DNA from 3 places in the Pantoea dispersa genome. Region 2 is predicted to be linked to each of the others. Evidence: riboswitches for the same ligand, from Rfam matches in the RefSeq annotation. Region 2 holds a riboswitch; each other region holds the start of a gene.

Region 1 (6,793 bases), 210 kb from region 2:
GCCATCTGCAGGCCGGCGAAAAACTGCGGCAGCGCAGCCGGCCAGCGCACGCGCCAGAAAATTCGCCAGCGCGAGGGATACAGCGTTTGCGCCAGCTCCAGCCAGCCGGCAGGCGTACGGCATAAACCGTCGAACAGCGACAGGCACAGCGGGAAAAACAAAATCAGCGCCGCCACCACGACTTTTGACGCGATGCCAAAACCCAGCCACAGCACCAGTAGCGGGGCCAGCGCAAATACCGGGATGGTCTGGCTGGCTGTCACCAGCGGAAACAGCACCCGACGCAGTAGCGGGCTGGAGGCCATCAGTACCGCCAGCACCACGCCGCCGCCGACGCCCAGCAGCAGCGCCAGCACAATCTCCGCCAGCGTAAACATTGCGTGATGCGCGAGCAGCTGCCGCTTTTGCCACAGAGCCTCCAGCACCGCATGCGGTGCCGGCAGCAAAAATGCCGGTACGCCGTTGTGCCGCGCCAGCAGCCACACGCCCAGCACCACCGCGATCAGGTAGATACCACTACTCAGCTTTTTCATAGGAATTCAGTCGGGAAAAGAGTTCGGCCTGCGCCTGCAGCAGTCCGGCATCATTGAGCGCGCGCGGCACCGTACCTGCCGGCACAGCCCAGTGCGTCACCTGCAGCGGCTGGCCGTGCAACAGCCGAATGTCATCGGCCATACGGCAGGCTTCCAGCGGATCGTGCGTCACCAGCAGCACCGTTTTGCGGCGCAACAGCGTCGCGGTCAGCGTTTGCAGCTGGTGTTTAGTCATCACATCCAGCGTGGCGAACGGCTCATCCATCAGCACCAGCTCGCGCTGCGCATACAGCGTGCGCGCCAGCGCGACCCGCTGCCGCATACCACCTGAGAGCTGTGAGGGCGCGGCTTGCGCCTCGTCTTCCAGTCCCACCTGTGCCAGCAAATGGTGCGCCCGCACGCGGTCCGGCTTCGCACCGCTCAGACGCGCCGTCAGCATCACATTCTCCAGCACCGTTAGCCACGGATAGAGCAGATCCTGCTGCCCCATCCATGCCACGTGCTGCGCAATACCGCTCAGGCTGCCCTGCTGCGGCTGCACTAAGCCGGCCACCAGACGCAGCAGCGTACTTTTACCAATGCCGCTGCAGCCCAGTAACACCGTGGTCTTGCCGCCACGCAGTTGCAGATTGAGCCGATGGCACAGCTGTTTTTCGCCCCAGGCAAAGCTCACCTGGTCAAAGCGGATGTCCTGCGTCATGGCCGCCGCGCCGCCAGAATCGCCAGCTGATTGAAGCCGCGCTGCGCCAGCGCGCTGGCCGCCTGCGCCGCCCGGATGCCGCTGGCACACACCAGTACGATGCGGCGATCCGCCGGTGGCTGCCAGGCGTCCAGTTCGTGCGGCAATACGCGCTCAACCCGATCGGCCACGCTGGCGGGCGCCTCTTCGCAGCTGCGCAGCTCCACAATGCAGTCTCCGGGCTGTAACAGGTGAGCATCAATAAACGGCACGCCGGGCTGGGCCGGTTCCTGTGCCGCATCAAAGCGGAACGAACGAAAGTGCCAGCTGACGAAGTCACAGTTGACCATGCAACCGAGCGGTGAGGGTTGCAGGCCGAGCAGTATGCTGAGCGCCATCTGCGCCTGCATCGCCCCCAGCGCCGCCACGGCTGGCCCTATCACGCCGGCGGTGTTGCAGTTAGCTGCGGAAGCAGGCAGCTGCGGAAACAGCGCACGATAACTCGGTGCGCCGCCGCAAAAACCGCCAGCATAGCCCTGACGACCCAGCACCGAGGCGCTGATCAGCGGTATGCCCGCCTGGAAACAGGCATCAGACAGTTGGTAAGTCACCGCGAAGTTATCGGCGGCATCAATCACCAGATCGCACTCCGCCAGCGCCTGCGCGATATTGCTGGCACTCAGCGCCTCGGGCACCGCTTCGATTTGCACCTCAGGATTGCGCTGATGCAAAGCCTGCTGCGCCGCCACAGCTTTGCTGCGACCCACATCCTGCAGGGTGAACAGCGTCTGGCGATGCAGGTTATGCAGCGCGACCTGATCGTCATCGTACAGACACAGCTGACCGACGCCCGCGCCCGTCAGCTGAGGCAGCAGCGTGGCGGCCAGCCCACCGGCACCGGCTACCAGCACGCGGGCGCGAGCCAGTTTCTGCTGCCCGACGACGCCAATTTCCGGCAGCATCATCTGGCGTTGGTAGCGTTCCATTGCGAGCTCCTTAGTTCAGGTTAGCGAGGCCGAAGATCGGCGTTGAGGCCACGGCCATATCACGCTTCTCCATCAGCCCGGCCTCGCGCGCGCCCTGCCCGGCGGCGATCGCCTGGCTGAACGCGCGCGCCATCGCCACCGGATCGCCCGCTTTCGCCACAGCGGTATTGAGCAGGATGGCATCGAAGCCCATCTCCATCGCCTGCGCTGCCTGTGACGGCGCGCCGATGCCAGCATCAATGATCAGTGGAATATCGCTGAACCAGGCACGCATCGCCCGCAGCCCGTCAATATTTCGCAATCCCTGGCCGGAGCCGATGGGCGCGCCCCACGGCATCAGCAGTTCACAGCCAGCGGCCAGCAGTTTTTCACCGACTATCAGATCCTCCGTGGTGTAGGGAAACACCAGGAAGCCGTCGGCGCACAAAATGCGTGCCGCTTCGACCAGCGCGAACGGATCGGGCTGCAGCGTGTCGGCATGACCAATCACTTCCAGCTTGATCCACGGCGTGTTAAACAACTCGCGCGCCATGTGCGCGGTGGTGACGGCCTCTTTGACCGTGTGGCAGCCAGCGGTATTGGGCAGCACGCGCATATTCAGGCCCGTCAGCAGCTCGCGAAAAGCCGCGCCCGCCGTGCCTTCGCGGCGCAGGCTGACAGTGATAATTTCACTGCCGGATGCGGCGATCGCCTGCTGCAAAATCGCCGGTGAAGGGTAGCCTGCGGTGCCGAGCAGCAAGCGTGACTGCGGCGTAAAATCGTAAAACATCGCTCAGCCTCCCTGCATCGGTGACAGGACTTCCAGCTGCCAGCCTTCCTGTAACTGCAGGCTGGCATACTGACTTTTCGGCACAAAATCGCCATTGCAGGCGGTGGCAACACAGGCCGCATCGATTTGCTGTTCGATCAGCAATTCGCTGAGGCTGGTGGCCTCAGTGCTGATGGTGCGGCCGTTAAGCTGAATATTCATGGCTAACCTCCCCGGACAGGCGCTGCATCAGCTGTTCTGCCATCATTGGTGCCAGCAGAAAACCGTGACGATACATGCCGTTAAGATAAAAAATACCGTTGTGATAGTGGATTTCCGGCAGATTAGCCGGCCATGCCGGACGCAGACCGCTGCCGCTTTCGATGACGCGCGCTTCCGCCAGCGCCGGGTGCAGGGTGTAGGCCGCGCTGAGCAGTTCCATCATGGCGCGCGCGCTGATAGCGCTGGCATCGTCGCTTTCGATCATGGTGGCGCCGAGCATGAAGTGGCCGTCGCGACGCGGCACCAGATAACAGGGAAAACGCGGATGGAGCAGACGAATCGGCCGGGAAAATGACACCTCATGACTCTGCAGGATCAGCATTTCCCCGCGCACCGCGCGCAGGCCGGAGAGCTGCGCTCTGGCATGGATACCGCGACAGTCGATGATCCGGCCCGATGGCTGGCGCGCATCAAAGCGGACGCCGCGCTGCAGCAGTTTGTCACGCAGTTCAGCCAGCGCACGGCGCGGATCGAGATGTGCTTCGCGCGGGAAAAACAGTCCGCGCGCAAACCGGTTTTCCAGCGCCGGTTCAAGCGACGCCGGATCAACCCATTGATGCGCCGTCGTCATGCGCGCGAAGCGGTTTAACTCCGGGTTATCACGCGGCGGTGCCAGCACTAACGTACCCTGATGCACCACGCTGCTGACGCGCGTTTGCCACCAGGCCGCAGCATGCTGGCCGAGGGTAATCACCTCCGCTGGCGCGCTTTCTGCTTCACACCACGGCGCCAGCATGCCACCGGCAAACCACGAGGCAGGCTGACGCGCTTCATCATCAATGACCTCGACGGTTTCGCCGCGCTCAGCCAGCAGCGTGGCGACACAAATCCCGGACACGCCGCTACCGAGCACGCTCCAGCGGCTCATGAATCACGTTCCGGTAAATAATCTGGGAAATTCACATCGGCCTCTCAGTGATAACTGAGACCCGCAGATACAGGTGAAGGGAATCGACGCCAGCGATCGGGCTCGCCTTTGCGCCAGACGGCTTTGCACATGAAGCCGTCAGTCTTCCTACGCCAGTATCAACTGGGTCAGGTTCAAAGGGTCGCTAAGCCGCGCAGTGCGCTATTAGCCTCTCAGTCTCTCAGGCGAGACTCCCCCGACGCGTCTATTTGTATTGCAGGCGCTGGCTGGCGTCAAGCAGCACGTTAACCGCGCTGCCCGCGTTGTGGATCAAAATTGCAACATATGGTATACCAGACGGATAGCGGGCAGATGATAAAAAAGACTTTTTTATTATTCACTTATAAATTTTTCAGCTAATCATGGAAGCATTATGAATAAGTTTCGTGTGGCTTTTATTAAAGCAGGATGGCATCAGGCGATCGTGAACAACGCGCTGGTAGGATTTGAGCAGGAACTGGCAGAACAAGGCGTCGAAAATACTTTAAAAAGCTATGACGTACCCGGCGCGTTTGAAATGCCGCTGCTGGCCAAACGCCTGGCCGAAACCGGCAAATTTGATGCGATTGTCTGCGCCGCGCTGGTGGTCGACGGTGGCATCTATCGCCATGACTTTGTCGCGCAGGCCGTCGTCGATGGCCTGATGAATGTGCAGCTCACCACCAATGTTCCGGTGTTTTCGGTATCACTCACTCCGCACAATTTTCAGCCGGTCGACGCGATTGAAGCGTTTTATACCGAACATTTCATTAAAAAAGGCAAAGAAGCCGCCCGCGCCGCTCTGATGATTCACCAGCTTCAGATCGACTGAACCTCAAACGGATTGTTAGCGTTTCCCACTTTTAACAATCCGTTTTCTGCAGTGTGCTCCCTCTTACCACTCGCCTCTTGCTTACTTAAAGCAGCACCGTCAATGCCATTGCAAGTTATTCGGGATATCTTTAAAATCGGATAACCTAAATAACCTTGCGGGAGTTAACTGATGGTTAGCGATAAAGATCAAACCGGGGTTTCTGCACTGACGGGTACTCCGCAGGAGATTCAGGGGCGACTGTCAAAATCACATGCCAGTCACGTTGTTGCCATTACTTTCGACCATCCAAGCGATGCGCTGACGCTGCGCAACCTGTCAGAAAATCTTTCCGCAATCGCTTCATCCATGTTTGCAATTTTTCAACAGCGGCAGCGGCAGGAATCGCTGGAGCAACTGGCCATTGCGATGTTACCGCGCGTGCCAGCTTCGCCTCATTTACTCAAAGAAGCGGCGATGTTGCTAGAGGCGCGCAATGCCGTGCTGGAGAGCGGAAACTGGCTCAGCGCCGCAGAAGTGGCGCAACTGGCAGGGTTGAGTTCCACAAATCCGAGCGCTCAGCCGAATAAATGGAAAAAAAGCGGTCAGATATTTGCCATCAATCACAATGGGATAGATTATTTCCCCGATTATGGCCTGGATCGCGACACGCACTTTCGCCCGATTAAACCACTGGCTCAGATACTCAGGATTTTTGCCGGACACAAAGACAGTTGGGCTATTGCATTGTGGTTTCTGTCGAATAACAGTTTCCTTGCGGGCAAACGGCCACAGGATCTACTGCTAACCGAAGCGCAACGCGTCATCGACGCCGCTCTGGATGAAATGGAAGGAATAACGCATGGATAAGCGCAGCACTGCGGCGCAACCTGATGATTTATCAACTTTGCCTGTTATTACTGCCGAAGAAGGTGCGCCATTGCCAGGCGCTTTACTTCAGCTGTCATTTATTACGCTTTCAGCAGGAAGCATTCTGCACCGGGTCCATCTGTCGCATTATGCCGCCAACCAGTTTAATCCTGGAGTGAAAGGGAATGCCCGCTTCAGTCCAATAAAAACCAGACATGGGCAGCCAATACCGACTCTATACGGCGGTTCGACCAGAGACTGCGCATTAATGGAAACAGTATTTCATGACGTGCCTTTCGCACCCGGTCTTAAGACGCTGGATAAGAATAAATTACATTATCAACTTCATTCCTGTCTTAAAGTTAATGAAGATATGCTGCTGATCGACCTGAGCAGCATCGCATTGCGCAAGTTAGGTATCACGCGTAAGCAGCTTATCGATACAGAAAAACATCACTATCCCCTCACCCGACGCTGGGCAGCCGCTCTGCATCATCAGAGCGAATCAGCGCAGGGCCTTTCATGGATATCCCGTCAGGATGATTCAGCGCGGGCAGTGATGTTATTTGGCGATCGAATTTCACCTGGCATGCTGACGCCACTTAATAAATCATTAAGCCTGATTGATGATTCCGATACTTATGGCGAGGTTTTACATCTCGCATCGCGATTAGGTGTGTTTATCATTGCAGCAAAATAAACCATGATGCTATCCGGCGATGGATAAAAGAGAAAAGTGGACGAATAAGAATTTAAAAATGAAATGGTTTAAAATTTCGCCAGCACTCCAGCTGGCGAAATCCTGAGTAGCGGTGAAATTAACGGCTGACTTCGTGACCAATCAGGCCGCCGATAGCTGCGCCGCCGAGGGTACCGAAGGTGCTGCCGCCGGTCAGAACAGCGCCGCCGACCGCACCTACACCAGCGCCAATGGCGGTGTTGCGGCCACGATGAGACATACCACAAGCCGTTACAGAAAAGGCTAAAACCAATACCAC
Region 2 (6,793 bases):
TTGCCGCGGTGCCGGATCCGCAGCATCGGCTGGTCGCGGATGCGGCCGGCAGTCAGCCGCTGCTCAGCCTGCAGGCGATGACGATTGATTATGGCCAGCACGGCGTGCTCGATCGGCTGTTGAAACGGGAGGCGAACACGACGCGGGCCGTCAATGCGGTTTCGCTGACGGTGCATCAGGGTGAAATTCTCGGCGTGGTCGGCGAGTCCGGTTCGGGTAAATCTTCACTCGGTAAGGCGATAACCGGCCTGGTGCCGTTCACTGGCAGCATCGACTTCTGCGGCGCGACGTTATATGGCCGCGCGCAAATGGACCCGGCGTATCGCCGCCGCGTGCAGATGATTTTTCAGCATCCGGATGCGTCACTCAATCCGCGCATGACCGTCGGCGAAATTATCGCCCGTCCGCTGCGGCTGTATGGACTGCCACCGGGAGAAAGCGAGGCGCAGGCGGTGGCGCGTCTGCTGCAGGAAGTGCGGCTGCCCGCGGAATTTGCCAGCCGCTATCCGCACGCGCTCTCGGGTGGGCAAAAACAGCGCGTGGTGATTGCGCGCGCCTTCGCTAACCCGCCGGACCTGGTGATTTGCGATGAAATCACGGCGGCGCTGGATGTGTCGGTGCAGGCCACCATCATCGAGCTGCTGCTGGAGCTGCGCCGTCGCTACGGCACGGCGTATCTGTTCATCACCCACGATCTCAATCTCATCCGCCAGATCGCTCATCGCGTGGCGGTGATGTATCGCGGCGATGTGGTGGAAGTGCTGCCCGGCGAGAATATGCGGGCGCAGGCACAGCATCCTTACACCCGTGCACTGCTTGATGCCGTGCACATCCCTGATCTAACCCAATCCGTGGCATAACGAGAAGCGCATGAACCCTGAAGAGTTAATTCATCACATCGATCGTGAATACTGCCTCGCTTTCCTGGCAAAAATGGTGCAGCACAAAAGTTACAGTGCCACCGAGGGCGAGCGCGAATTAGCCCGCTATATGGCACAACAGATGGCGCAGCTGGGGCTGGAGACTGAACTGCAGCCGGTGGCCGGCGATCGGCTGAACGCGATTGGGCGGCTGGCCGGCAGCGGAGGCGGCCACAGCCTGCTGTTCAACGGTCATCTTGATACTAACCCGGTCACCGAAGGCTGGACCGTCGATCCCTGGGCGGGAAAAATTGACGATCAGTTTATTTACGGTATCGGCGTTTCTAACATGAAAGCGGGCGATGCCGCCTATTTCTGCGCGCTGAAGACGTTGATTGATGCCGGCGTGAAGCTCAGGGGCGACGTGATCCTCACTTACGTGGTCGGCGAGTTACAGGGCGGCATCGGTACGCTGGCGGCGATTGAGCAGGGCGTACGCGCCGACTATTTCATCAATGCCGAACCCACGGATTTACAGGCGCTGACCATGCATGCCGGCTCGCTGATGTTCACCATTGAACTGACCGGCGATACGCGCCATCTGTCAAAGCGTGAGGAGGCGGTCGACGCGATTGCGGCGGCGGTCGAACTGATTCCGCAGATCAATAACATCACCTTCAGCGGAGCGAAAAGCGCAGAACACCGCAAAATTAACCGTGGTCATATTGGCACCGTACACGGTGCGCTGGGGCGTGATTTGCAGGAGTGGCGGCCGCCGCAGGTCGCGGATTTTGTCCGCCTGAAAGGCTCCGCCCGCTTTGCGCCGGGGCAAACGGTGGACGGCGTGCTGGCCGACCTGCAGGCCCTGCTGGATGCACTGTGCCAGCGCTATCCGGGCCTGCAGGCGCAGCTGTTCGATGACGGCCTGCGCGATAAACCCACCATGCTGCCGTTTGAGGTGTCGCCGGAATCGCCAATCGTTAAAGCGGTTAATCGCGGCTGGCAGACTGTGCGCGGCACGCCGCAGCCTACTGGGGTGATTACGCCGCCCGCCTTCTACGGTACCGATGCGGCGCACCTGTATCAGCATGCAGGCATGGAGGGCATCGTGTGCGGACCCGGCGGCAAGTACAACACCATGCCGGACGAGCGCGTTGAGATCAGTGAATTTCTCGATATGGTGCGCATCTATTTGCTGGCAATCCTCGACATCTGCCAGCCGGTTGAACCTGCGTCATGATCGCCGACGCGCTGTCACGGCTGCGCAGCGCCATGCGCGCCGCCGACATTGAGGTGATGCTGATCGATCATGGCGAACTGCTGGCATGGTTAACCGGTTATACCGTGTCGGAAACGCGTTATCGTGCCTGTCTGGTGCCGTTGCAGGACGAACCGTGGATGGTGTTGCGCCAGCTGGATGCCGCGCCGTGCCGCGCGCAGTCACCGCAGCTGGCGATTGACGCGTACCGCGATGAAGACGATCCGTGGCTGGCGGTGGCGCAAAGCCTGACGCGGCGCGGCTATCAGCGGGCGCGGCTGGGCGCGGATTATGCATCCTACGGCATGACGGTGCATAGCTGGCAGCAGCTGGCGCGCCATCTGCCCGGGGTGCGCTGGTGTGATGTCAGCGGCATCAGCGACCGGTTGCGCAGCGTTAAATTTCAGGCTGAAATCGCCAGCTTACGCCAGGCCGCCAGCATTGCCGATGCCACGCTGGCCCAGCTGAGTGCGCAGGTGCAGGGCGGCTGGCGCGTGCGTGATGTCGCCGCGCTGGCGGCGGCACAATTTCTGCGACTCGGTGCTGACAGCGGTGAAACCGGACCGATTGTTATCGCCAGCGGCGACAGCGGATTTTTGCATGCCAGCGGCCATGAGCAGCGTCTGCAAGCGGGCGATGTGCTGCACGTTGAGCTGATCCCAAAAGTGCGGCACTACAGCGCGCGCCTGATGCGTCCGCTGATTGTCGGTGAAATCTCTGCGGCGCGCGCGGCGCTGGCACAACAGCTGATCGCCATTCAGGATCGCCAGCTGCAGGCGATGAAGCCGGGCGTTGCGGCCTGCACGGTGGATGCCGTCGCGCGTGAGGCGGTGCTCAGCGCCGGGCTGCGTGAGGATTACAGCAACATCACCGGTTATGCGCTGGGTCTGTATACGCGCACCCCGCGTCCGAGCGATTTCAGCTGCTGTTTTCATCCTCAGGCGCCGTGGTTACTGGAGGAAAACATGGTGTTTCACATGTATATTTCAGCGCAGGGCCTCGCCTTCAGTGAAACCGTGCGCGTCACGGCACAGGGCGCAGAGCGACTCACCACGCTGCCGCGCCAGCCGTTTACGCTGCCGGCTAACAATTAACAGGATGATGTACAGTGCAGGACGTTGAATTAATCGATTTGGCTGCCACCTTGCCGGGCCTGATGTTTGATCTGAAATACGCCACCGCCGATAACATCGCCGGGTATGCCATTTATCGCGACGCGCAGGCGTTGCTGCATCCGGATGCCGCCGCCGCGCTGCGCCGCAGCAGTGACATCGCCCGGCTGGCGGGGTTCCGCCTGCTGGTGCTGGACGCGTATCGTCCGCAGCAGGCGCAGTGGCACTTGTGGGATGCCTGTCCCGACGCGGATTATGTGGTGCCACCGGCGCGGGGCTCGAATCACAGCCGTGGCGTGGCGATCGATGTGACGCTGGTGGATGAGGCGGGCAACATTCTGGAGATGGGGACCGGGTTTGACGACATGTCTGCTGAGTCGCACCCGTTCCATCCCAACGTGCCGCAGCAGGCGCAGCGCCATCGCCTGTTGCTGAACGCCATCATGCTCGGCGGCGGTTTTGTCGGCATGCCCACCGAATGGTGGCACTTTGAACTGCCGGATGCGCAAAACTATCCGCTGCTCAGCGATCGCTTTGCCTGCGTCAGCCGGGCTGATCGCGCTCCTGTGAGTGATATTGCGCGTTAATAATCGCGTTGCTGAAGCGAGGGGGTTCTGCGCCTTCCCGCCTTGACACGCCCTCCGTTCCGACCCCAGAATGCAGCTTGTTCCAAGGGGTGCCCTGTTAGAGGGCTGAGATTCTACCCGCGCGGCTGTCACGGCCGGCAACGTAGTGACCCTCTGAACCTGATCCGGCTAATACCGGCGTAGGGATGTGGAACCGGGGTCACTGCACGCCCTCATTCCCTCTTTGCGCCTTTCTGCGAATCCTGCGCATTTCTCAGGCCCTGGCAGGCCGTTATGCCGCAGTCCAAAGAGGGCACCTTCATGACCGAAGCGTCAATCATCGCCGCGCTGCTGGCGTTTATGCAGCGCCAGGAAACCACGGAAGCGGATTTCAACCAGCTGGCGCTGCAGCTGTTCGCGTGGCAATTCGAACACAATCTTCCCTACGCCCGTTTCGCCCGCCAGCGCGGCCGCACGCCGCTGACGGTAAAACAGTGGCGGCAGATTCCGGCGGTGCCGATTACGGCGTTTAAAGATCTGACGCTGAGCTGCCGTCCGGTGGCGGAGATTCCCCACATCTTTATGACCAGCGGCACCACGGGGACCGGCCGGGGGCGCAGCTATCACCCGACGCTGGCGGTTTACGATCGCTCGATGCTGATCAATTTCCGCCAGCGCTTTATGGCCGGACATCCGCGCCTGCCGATGGCGATCCTGTTTCCGCACAGCAGCGAGCTGCCGCACTCTTCGCTGGCCCATTATCTGACGCTGGCGATGCAAGAATGTGGCACGCCAGACAGCGAAGTGATGGTGGATGCGCAGGGGCTGAAACTGCCGCGTCTGATCGCCGCGCTGGAGCAGGCGCAGGCCAGCGGCCAACCCTATGCCCTGCTGGGTGCCAGCTACAGTTTTGTCCATCTGCTGGACGAACTGGCGCGTCAGCAGCGGCGTTTCAGGCTGCCGCCGGGCAGCCGCATCCTCGACACCGGGGGTTTTAAGGGCCAGTCGCGTGAAGTTGCGGCGGAGGCGTTTTATAGCGCGCTGCAGCAGACGCTCGGCGTGCCGCGTTCGCACTGCATCAATATGTACGGCATGACTGAACTCAGCACCCAGTTTTACGATGCCGGCAATGAAATCTGCCCGCCGGTGAAATCCGGACCGCACTGGATCCGCACGCGCGTGGTCAACCCGCTGACCGGTGCGGACGTGCCGGAAGGTGAGACAGGCGTACTGGTGCATCACGATCTCGCCCATTTCAATTCTGTTTCCGCGATTCTGACCGAAGATGCCGGCGTGATGGTGCCCGGCGGTTTTCAGTTGCTGGGCCGCGTCGCGGGCGCGGATGCCAAAGGCTGCTCGCTGGCGATGGAATCGTTTCTCGCTGCCGCGCAGGCGCGGGCATGAAAGTGTATGCCGGCCATCTGCCGGGCATCCGCCACAGCGAGGTGGCGTGGCACAGCCTGCACTTTGGCCAGCAGGGCAGCACGCTGGAAGTGTGCGTGCCGGTGCTGTCCGAGGCGCAGATTGCCACGCTGGCGGCCAGCGTACGCGATAACGCGCGCCGCTACCTGCACACCCTGAGCGTAGCGCGCATCACCGCGTTGATTGATGAAGCCATCGCGCGCCTGCTTGACCGTTCGCACCCGTTGCGCCAGCAGGCGGAGCGGTTGCTGCCGCTGGTTACCGGCTATGACGCCGGGATGCTGCGGCTCGGTTTAACCGGCTATCTCAAAACCTTCCGTGAACCGCAGCTGCGGCGTTTTCTGGCGGAGGATTTCGGCAACGTGCAGATGCTGGACGATTTTCAGCCGCGGCCAAAAGGCGGCTTTGCCCGCGCGTTTGGTCCACAGCTGTTGCTGCAGGTCTGGGCCGGCAATGTGCCGGGTTTGCCGCTGTGGAGCCTGATTGCCGGCCTGCTGGTGAAGGCGGGAAGCGTGGGCAAAGTGGCGAGCGCTGAGCCGCTGATGGCGGGCTGGTTCGCCCAGCTGCTGGCGGAGATCGATCCGCAGCTGGGCGACTGTCTGGCCGTTGTATGGTGGCAGGGCGGTGATGAACGCACTGAGCAGCAGTGGTTCCGCGAGGCAGACGTGGTGATGGCTTATGGCGGAGAAGCCGCGCTGACGGCGATGCAGCGGCGTCTGCCGCCAGCCACGCGCTTTCTGCCGCACGGCCACAAAATCAGTTTTGGCATGGTGGCGCGCTCGGCGCTGGACGTGCGGCGCGGTACGGCGCTGGCGCGTCAGGTGGCTTACGATGTGATGCGCTATGACCAGGCTGGCTGTTACTCGCCGCAGGCGCTGTTTATTGAGCGCGGCGGCCGGGTGACGCCGCAGGAGTTTGCTACTTACCTCGCCCATGAACTTGCCGCGCTGGCACAGCGCTATCCGCGCGCGACGCTAACGCTGGGTGAAAGTCAGGCTGTGGCCGCGTGGCGCAACGCGGAGGAAATGCATGCGCTGAGCGGTGACCGCACGCTGTACGGCGATGAGCACGATGCCTGGGCGGTGGTGTACGTCGACAAGCCGGAGCCGTTACAACCGGGCGCGCTCGGACGTACGCTGAAGGTGATTGCCGTGGATACGCTGGAGGAGACGGTAAACTGGGTGGCCGCGCAGCGCGCGTATCTGCAAAGCGTTGGCCTCGCGGCCGCGCCCGAGGTGCTGTTTCGGCTGGCGGCGCAGCTCGGTGCGGCGGGCGTCACGCGCATCACGGCGCTGGGTAACATGACTTCACCGGAGGCGGGCTGGCATCACGATGGCCGTTTTAGCCTGCTGGATCTGGTCACCCTGTGCGAAATCGAACAGGCGGCGGAAACCGCCGCTGAACACTATGCGCCCTATCTTGACTGAGCTGGCGTGGAGAAACGCAATGAAATTCAGCAATCACACCGTGCTGGTGACCGGCGCCAGCCGCGGTATTGGCGCCGCCATTGCCCAGGCCTTTGCCGCCGAAGGCGCATTTGTCGTGGTCAACTATTTACGTAATCACGACGCCGCT
Region 3 (6,793 bases), on a different replicon from region 2:
AATCGGTGCTGGAGCTGCTGAGCAGCCGCATTAATGGCGACGTGCTGCAGCTGGGCAGCGGCATGCCGGACCTGACCCAGCCGACGCTCAAGCCGCTGTGGAAAATCATGGGCCGCATGGCGCAGAAGCAGGACATTGATCAGCTCAACTACGACAGCCTGCTCGGCGTGGCAGCGCTGCGCGAGCAAATTGCGCGGCTGACAATTGACAGCGGCTGTCAACTGACGGCGGAAGATATTGTCATCACTACCGGTTGCCATGAAGCGCTGTCGGTGTCGATTCGCGCCGTGTGCGAGCCAGGCGATATCATTGCCGTCGAGTCGCCAGCGTTTCACGGCACCATGCAGACACTGCGCGGTCTGGGCATTCGCGCCATTGAAATCCCTACCGATGCGGTCAGCGGGATCAGCCTTGAGGCGCTGGAGCTGGCGTTTGAGCAGTGGCCAATCAAAGCGGTGGTGGTGGTACCCAACTGCAATAACCCGCTCGGATTTATCATGCCGGAAGCGCGTAAGCGCGCGCTGCTGACGCTGGCGCAGCGCTTTGACGCGGCGATCATTGAAGATGATGTTTACGGCGAGCTGGCGTGGGAGTATCCGCGTCCGATCACCATCAAATCGCTGGATATGGATGGCCGCGTGCTGCTGTGCAGCTCGTTTTCCAAAACCCTGGCGCCCGGCTTGCGCGTGGGCTGGGTCGCGCCGGGACGCTATCGCGATCGCGTACTGCACATGAAATATATTGGCACCGGTTCGACGGCAACGCAGCCGCAGTATGCGGTCGCAGAGTTTATTCGTCAGGGCCATTACCTGCCGCATTTGCGCCGCATGCGCCATGTGTATCAGCGTAACTATGAGACGTTTAGCTGCTGGGTGCGCCACTATTTTCCCTGCGGCATTTGCGTCTCGCGGCCGCAAGGCAGTTTCCTGATGTGGATTGAGCTGCCGGAAGCCTTCGATGCGGTGCGGCTGAATGCGGAGCTGCGGGAGCTGAAAATCCAGGTGGCGGTCGGTTCGCTGTTTTCGGCGGCGGGTAAATATCGCAACTGTCTGCGCCTCAATTATGGTCTGCCAATGAATGAGCAAACCGAGCAGGCGATTGCCAGCCTCGGCGCAGCTGTGGAGCGTGCCATGCAGGCCTGCAGTGCGGAAACGCGCCATATCACCTCCCTGACAGAATAACGGTGGAAAGGCAGGGCCGGACAGAGAGTCGGGGAAGCCAGCCCTGGCCCGCTGCAAGCGACAGCGGGCAGGCTCACTTTAGCGATTGTCCCCGGTCGCGCCAGCCCTGACTGCTGCCGTTTGCGCGCCGTATTCGCGGATTTTTACCGCCGTTGCAGTCAGTTACAACGCTTTTGCGACATGCTCTGGGGATTCTACCAGCGCCAGCAGCTGGCGGGTGGCCGCCTGCCAGTCTTCCGCCTGGGTAATCGCGCTGACCACGGCAATGCTGCCGACACCGGTCGCCAGCACCTCCGGCACGCGTGCCAGCGAAATGCCGCCAATCGCCACGGTGGGAATATGCTGCAGCCGCGCCAGATGGCGCTTCAGCTCGGCAATGCCCTGCGGCGCAGAGGGCATCTCTTTGGTTTGTGTCGGAAAGATGTGGCCGAGCGCAATATAGGACGGACGCAGCGCCAGCGCGCGATCCAGCTCGGCGTCATCGTGTGTCGACAGACCCAGGCGTAAGCCGGCGTGGCGGATAGCGTCCAGGTCGGCCACATCCAGATCTTCCTGACCAAGATGCACACCATAGGCGTTGTACTTAATCGCTAAACGCCAGTAATCGTTGATAAACAGCCGCGCGCCGTACTGTTTGCCCAGGGCGATGGCATCGCGTACCGCGGCTTCAATCTGGCGATCATCGCCATCTTTGATGCGCAGCTGGAGGGTGCGCACGCCGGCTGCCAGCAGGCGTTCAATCCACAACACGCTGTCGACAACCGGATAGAGCCCCAGTTTTGGCGCGGTGGCAGGGAAGGCTTCAGTCATCATTTTTCCTCTTTCAGGGCATCGGCGGCGTGATACAGCTCGCCGCCACGGCTACGGAAGGCATCGGACATTTGCGCCATGCCCAGCGCTATCGGCTGGGCTTCAGTCTGCTGACGGGCGGCAAATTCGCGCACTTCCTGGGTGATTTTCATTGAACAGAATTTGGGGCCGCACATGGAACAGAAGTGGGCCACTTTGCCGGATTCCTGCGGCAGGGTTTCGTCGTGATAGGCCCGCGCGGTATGTGGATCGAGCGCCAGATTAAACTGATCTTCCCAGCGGAACTCGAAGCGAGCTTTCGACATGGCGTTGTCGCGGATCTGCGCGCCGGGATGGCCTTTAGCCAGATCGGCAGCGTGCGCCGCGATCTTGTAGGTAATCAGCCCCTGCTTAACATCCTCTTTATTCGGCAGGCCAAGGTGCTCTTTCGGCGTGACGTAGCACAACATCGCGCAGCCAAACCAGCCGATCATGGCGGCGCCAATCCCGGAGGTGAAATGATCGTAGCCCGGCGCGATATCGGTCGTCAGCGGGCCCAGCGTATAAAACGGCGCTTCATGGCAGTGTTCCAGCTGCTCGGTCATATTGCGGCGGATCATCTGCATCGGCACGTGACCGGGGCCTTCAATCATGACCTGCACATCATATTGCCAGGCGATTTGCGTCAGCTCGCCTAAGGTACGCAGTTCGGCAAACTGGGCTTCGTCGTTGGCGTCCTGAATCGAGCCGGGACGTAAACCATCACCGAGCGACAGCGCGACATCATAGGCGGCGCAGATTTCACAGATTTCGCGGAAATGCTGGTAGAGGAAGTTTTCCTGATGATGTGACAGGCACCACTTCGCCATGATTGAGCCGCCGCGCGACACGATGCCGGTCAGCCGTTGTGCGGTCATCGGCACATAGCGCAGCAGCACGCCCGCGTGAATGGTGAAGTAATCAACACCCTGCTCAGCCTGTTCCAGCAGGGTATCGCGGAAAATGTCCCAGTTAAGATCTTCTGCAATACCGTTGACCTTTTCCAGCGCCTGATAGATTGGCACCGTGCCGATCGGCACCGGACTGTTGCGCAAAATCCACTCGCGCGTTTCATGGATATAGCGGCCGGTCGACAGATCCATCACGGTATCTGCCCCCCAGCGCGTGGCCCACACCAGTTTTTCCACTTCCTCTTCAATCGACGAACTTACCGCCGAGTTGCCGATGTTGGCGTTGACCTTCACCAGAAAATTACGGCCGATGATCATCGGCTCCGATTCCGGGTGATTGATGTTGGCAGGAATGATGGCGCGGCCGCTGGCCACTTCGGCGCGCACGAATTCGGCGCTGATATTCTCCGGCAGCTGCGCACCAAAGCCGTGACCGGCGTGCTGCTGCAATAGCGTTTTACTGCGGATACGCTCACGTCCCATGTTTTCGCGCAGCGCGATGAACTCCATCTCCGGCGTGATAATGCCCTGACGCGCATAGTGCAGTTGCGTGACGCGGCGACCCGCTTTGGCCCGGCGCGGCAGCGGGAGGTGTTCAAAACGCAGATGATCCAGCCCGTCATCTGCCAGCCGCTGCTGACTGTAGCTTGAGCTGAGTGCGCTGATGGTTTCGCTGTCGTTGCGTTCGGCGATCCAGCCGGCGCGCAATTTTGCCAGACCCTGATGCACATTGATGGTCGCGTGGGGATCGCCATAGGCACCGGCGGTGTCATACACTGGCACCGGTTCATTTTCTGCGTATTGCGGATGATCTTTGCTGCCGCCGGTGTGCGTCGGGCTGAGCTGAATTTCGCGCATCGGGACGCGGATATCCGCGCGGCTGCCGCTGATCCAGATACGTTTGGAGTTAGGGAAGGCGGTTCCCTGGAGCGAATCGATAAATTTTTGCGCCTGCGCGCGTTGTTCACGACGTGAGGTTTTAGCATCAGACATAGCAAGTTTCCTGAAAACAAGGGGAAGCTGCTTGTCCGGAGTCCGGAAGGAGTAACAGAAACGGTGCGGGCGCCTGACTGCACCGTGCTGATCACATCTACTCTTGTTCCCTTCGCAGGTACTAACCTGATCAGGTTCCGCGGATCCCGAATTAACGGTCTCAGCCCCTAAGGGCACTCCGACAAGTTTACGTTTTACGCGATAAGCGACTTTACTGACTGCTGCACGCTGCGCTTATATCGCAAAGTTTGATTGTGGATTGTCGTTAAAAAGACAATAAAAAAGCCCATTCAGCATAAAAGGGCTTTTCCTGAATAACAAGTCTTTTACAACTGCAGCGGTTCAGGCCGGACGAGCAATGGTGCTGTCATTGGCCACCGGCGGGCGCGCCAGCTGGTTATCCCAGGCGAGCTGAATCAGTTTGTCTTCCAGCGTAAAGCGTGACTCCAGCGCTTCGCCCACTTCTGACAGCGCCTGCTGGAAATCCACGCAGTTGTCGTCATTAATGGCCTGCTGCAGATGGCTGTCATACAGTTGCATCAGCCGTTCAGTATTGCCTTCCAGCGCCGGATAGATCTGCGCCGCCGCAATCATCGGGCTGTCGCCGGACATCTCGCTGATGATGCGCTCGTAAACGCTGAAGTGGCCGGTAGAGAGATAGTCCACCAGACGATGGCAAAACGCATCCAGCGCCTGTTCATCCAGCGCGGTCAGCGCTTCTTTGTTCGGCTTCATGCCAATTAACTCGTAATAGGTGACGAGCAGCTGTCGACGGGCGCGCAACCATGAGTCGACTAATTCATTACCGCCACCTACACGCTCGGTCAGGTTATCTAACTGGGTAAGCATACGGGGCTCCAGGTGAGTTATAGTTGTTTATTACACACTTAACATCAGGATTTCAGCGTGCTATTTGACGCTAAGGACAACGATTAAGATGCAACGTGAGATCTCAAGCGTAGACGCTGGCTGGTGGATTGTCAGCTCCGCGCAGAAACTTTGGTTGCCGCAAGGTGAGTTGCCGCATGGCTTATCCGGCGAGTTTGGCCTGACCGGCAGCAGCGGCAGAGTGATTGGCGAGTGGCAGGGCGAAAACGTCTGGCTGGTATGCGAAGCGCGTCCGGACAATATGGCCTCGGTGCGCCAGCTGATTGACGAAGATGTCGGTCTGTTTCAGCTCGCCGGGCGCGGCGTGCAGCTGGCAGAGTTCTACCGTTCGCATCGCTGGTGCGGCTATTGCGGCCATGAAATGCAGCACAGCAAGCGCGAATTCGCCTGCCTGTGCAGCCATTGCCGCGAGCGCTACTATCCGCAAATCGCCCCCTGCATCATTGTGGCGATTCGTCGCGGTGAGGAGATTCTGCTGGCAAACCATGCGCGCCATCGCAACAGCATCTACACCGTGCTGGCCGGTTTTGTCGAAGTCGGCGAAACGCTGGAGCAGGCGGTGGCCCGCGAGGTGATGGAAGAGAGTAACGTGCGGGTAAAAAATGTGCGTTACGTGACCTCGCAGCCGTGGCCGTTCCCGCACTCGCTGATGATGGCGTTCATGGCGGAGTACGATGGCGGCGAGCTGCAGCACGATGGTAAAGAGCTGCTGGATGCTGGCTGGTATCGCTACGACGATCTGCCCCTGTTGCCGCCGCCGGGCACCGTGGCGCGCCGGCTGATTGAAGATACGGTTGCGCTGTGTCGCGCCAGCGCGGCGTGAAAATGCTACACTGCCGGCCTTAGCATGAGAGAGCCCATTATGAGTGAACTGAAGAACGATCGTTATCTGCGCGCCCTGTTACGCCAGCCGGTGGATATCACCCCGGTATGGATGATGCGACAAGCCGGGCGTTACCTGCCGGAATACAAAGCCACGCGCGCTGAGGCCGGTGATTTTATGTCGCTGTGTAAGAACGCGGAGCTGGCGTGCGAAGTCACCCTGCAGCCGCTGCGCCGCTATGCGCTGGATGCCGCGATCCTCTTCAGCGACATCCTCACCATTCCGGATGCGATGGGCCTGGGACTCTACTTTGAGACCGGCGAAGGCCCGCGTTTCTCCCATCCAATCACCTGTCGTGCCGATGTGGATAAACTGCCGGTGCCGGATCCAGAGCAGGAGCTGGGTTACGTGATGAATGCGGTGCGCACCATCCGTCACAACCTCAAAGGCGAAGTGCCGCTGATCGGTTTCTCCGGCAGCCCGTGGACGCTGGCAACCTACATGGTAGAAGGCGGCAGCAGCAAGGCTTTCACCAAAATCAAGAAGATGATGTACGCCGAGCCGCAGACGCTGCACGCACTGCTGGATAAGCTGGCAGAGAGCGTGATCCTTTACCTCAACGCGCAGATTAAAGCGGGTGCGCAGTCGGTGATGGTGTTTGATACGTGGGGCGGCGTGCTGACCGGGCGCGACTATCGCGAGTTCTCGCTCTATTACATGCACAAAATCGTCGACAGCGTACTGCATGAGAACGAAGGAAGACGCGTGCCCATCACCCTGTTTACCAAGGGCGGCGGCCAGTGGCTGGAAGAGATGGCCGCCACTGGCTGTGATGCGCTGGGCCTTGACTGGACCACCGATATTGGCGAAGCGCGGCGCCGCGTGGGCGATAAGGTCGCGCTGCAGGGCAACATGGATCCGTCTATGCTGTATGCACCCCCTGCACGAATTGAGCAGGAAGTGGCGGGGATTCTGGAAGGCTTTGGCGCAGGCGAAGGTCACGTCTTCAACCTCGGTCACGGGATTCATCAGGATGTTCCGCCAGAGCACGCTGGCGCGTTTGTGGAGGCGGTGCATCGGCTATCACGACCATATCATCAGGGATAAGCATGGATTTAGCCGCACTACGACAGCAACAGGTACAGCTCGCCGCCAGCGTGGTGCGGCAG

The links. A riboswitch is a leader RNA that binds a small molecule or an ion and turns the genes downstream of it on or off. The one in region 2 is predicted to bind thiamine pyrophosphate.
Region 1: it holds a riboswitch for thiamine pyrophosphate, as region 2 does, so the genes downstream of both, K7H94_RS21390 (FAD-dependent oxidoreductase) here and K7H94_RS19190 (LuxE/PaaK family acyltransferase) in region 2, are expected to answer to the same signal.
Region 3: it holds a riboswitch for thiamine pyrophosphate, as region 2 does, so the genes downstream of both, thiC (phosphomethylpyrimidine synthase ThiC) here and K7H94_RS19190 (LuxE/PaaK family acyltransferase) in region 2, are expected to answer to the same signal.

Annotation. Positions count from the first base shown of each region.
Region 1 covers NZ_CP082347.1:571,360-578,152, forward strand. Annotated here, with positions in the region: gene K7H94_RS21365 (ABC transporter permease) at 1-533, opposite strand, end outside; partial or broken gene K7H94_RS21370 (ABC transporter ATP-binding protein) at 517-1,155, opposite strand; gene K7H94_RS21375 (HesA/MoeB/ThiF family protein) at 1,230-2,198, opposite strand; gene K7H94_RS21380 (thiazole synthase) at 2,209-2,967, opposite strand; gene thiS (sulfur carrier protein ThiS) at 2,971-3,168, opposite strand; gene K7H94_RS21390 (FAD-dependent oxidoreductase) at 3,152-4,096, opposite strand; TPP riboswitch at 4,224-4,343, opposite strand; gene K7H94_RS21395 (6,7-dimethyl-8-ribityllumazine synthase) at 4,509-4,946, shown strand; gene K7H94_RS21400 (hypothetical protein) at 5,118-5,795, shown strand; gene K7H94_RS21405 (RES family NAD+ phosphorylase) at 5,788-6,495, shown strand; gene K7H94_RS21410 (glycine zipper 2TM domain-containing protein) at 6,614-6,793, opposite strand, start outside.
Region 2 covers NZ_CP082347.1:89,435-96,227, forward strand. Annotated here, with positions in the region: gene K7H94_RS19170 (dipeptide ABC transporter ATP-binding protein) at 1-860, shown strand, start outside; gene K7H94_RS19175 (M20 family metallopeptidase) at 871-2,100, shown strand; gene K7H94_RS19180 (M24 family metallopeptidase) at 2,097-3,212, shown strand; gene ddpX (D-alanyl-D-alanine dipeptidase) at 3,227-3,817, shown strand; TPP riboswitch at 3,893-4,022, shown strand; gene K7H94_RS19190 (LuxE/PaaK family acyltransferase) at 4,118-5,200, shown strand; gene K7H94_RS19195 (acyl-CoA reductase) at 5,197-6,645, shown strand; gene K7H94_RS19200 (SDR family oxidoreductase) at 6,665-6,793, shown strand, end outside.
Region 3 covers NZ_CP082346.1:3,695,640-3,702,432, reverse strand. Annotated here, with positions in the region: gene K7H94_RS17285 (aminotransferase-like domain-containing protein) at 1-1,181, shown strand, start outside; gene thiE (thiamine phosphate synthase) at 1,344-1,991, opposite strand; gene thiC (phosphomethylpyrimidine synthase ThiC) at 1,991-3,913, opposite strand; TPP riboswitch at 4,004-4,104, opposite strand; gene K7H94_RS17270 (Rsd/AlgQ family anti-sigma factor) at 4,256-4,762, opposite strand; gene nudC (NAD(+) diphosphatase) at 4,851-5,624, shown strand; gene hemE (uroporphyrinogen decarboxylase) at 5,664-6,731, shown strand; gene nfi (deoxyribonuclease V) at 6,734-6,793, shown strand, end outside.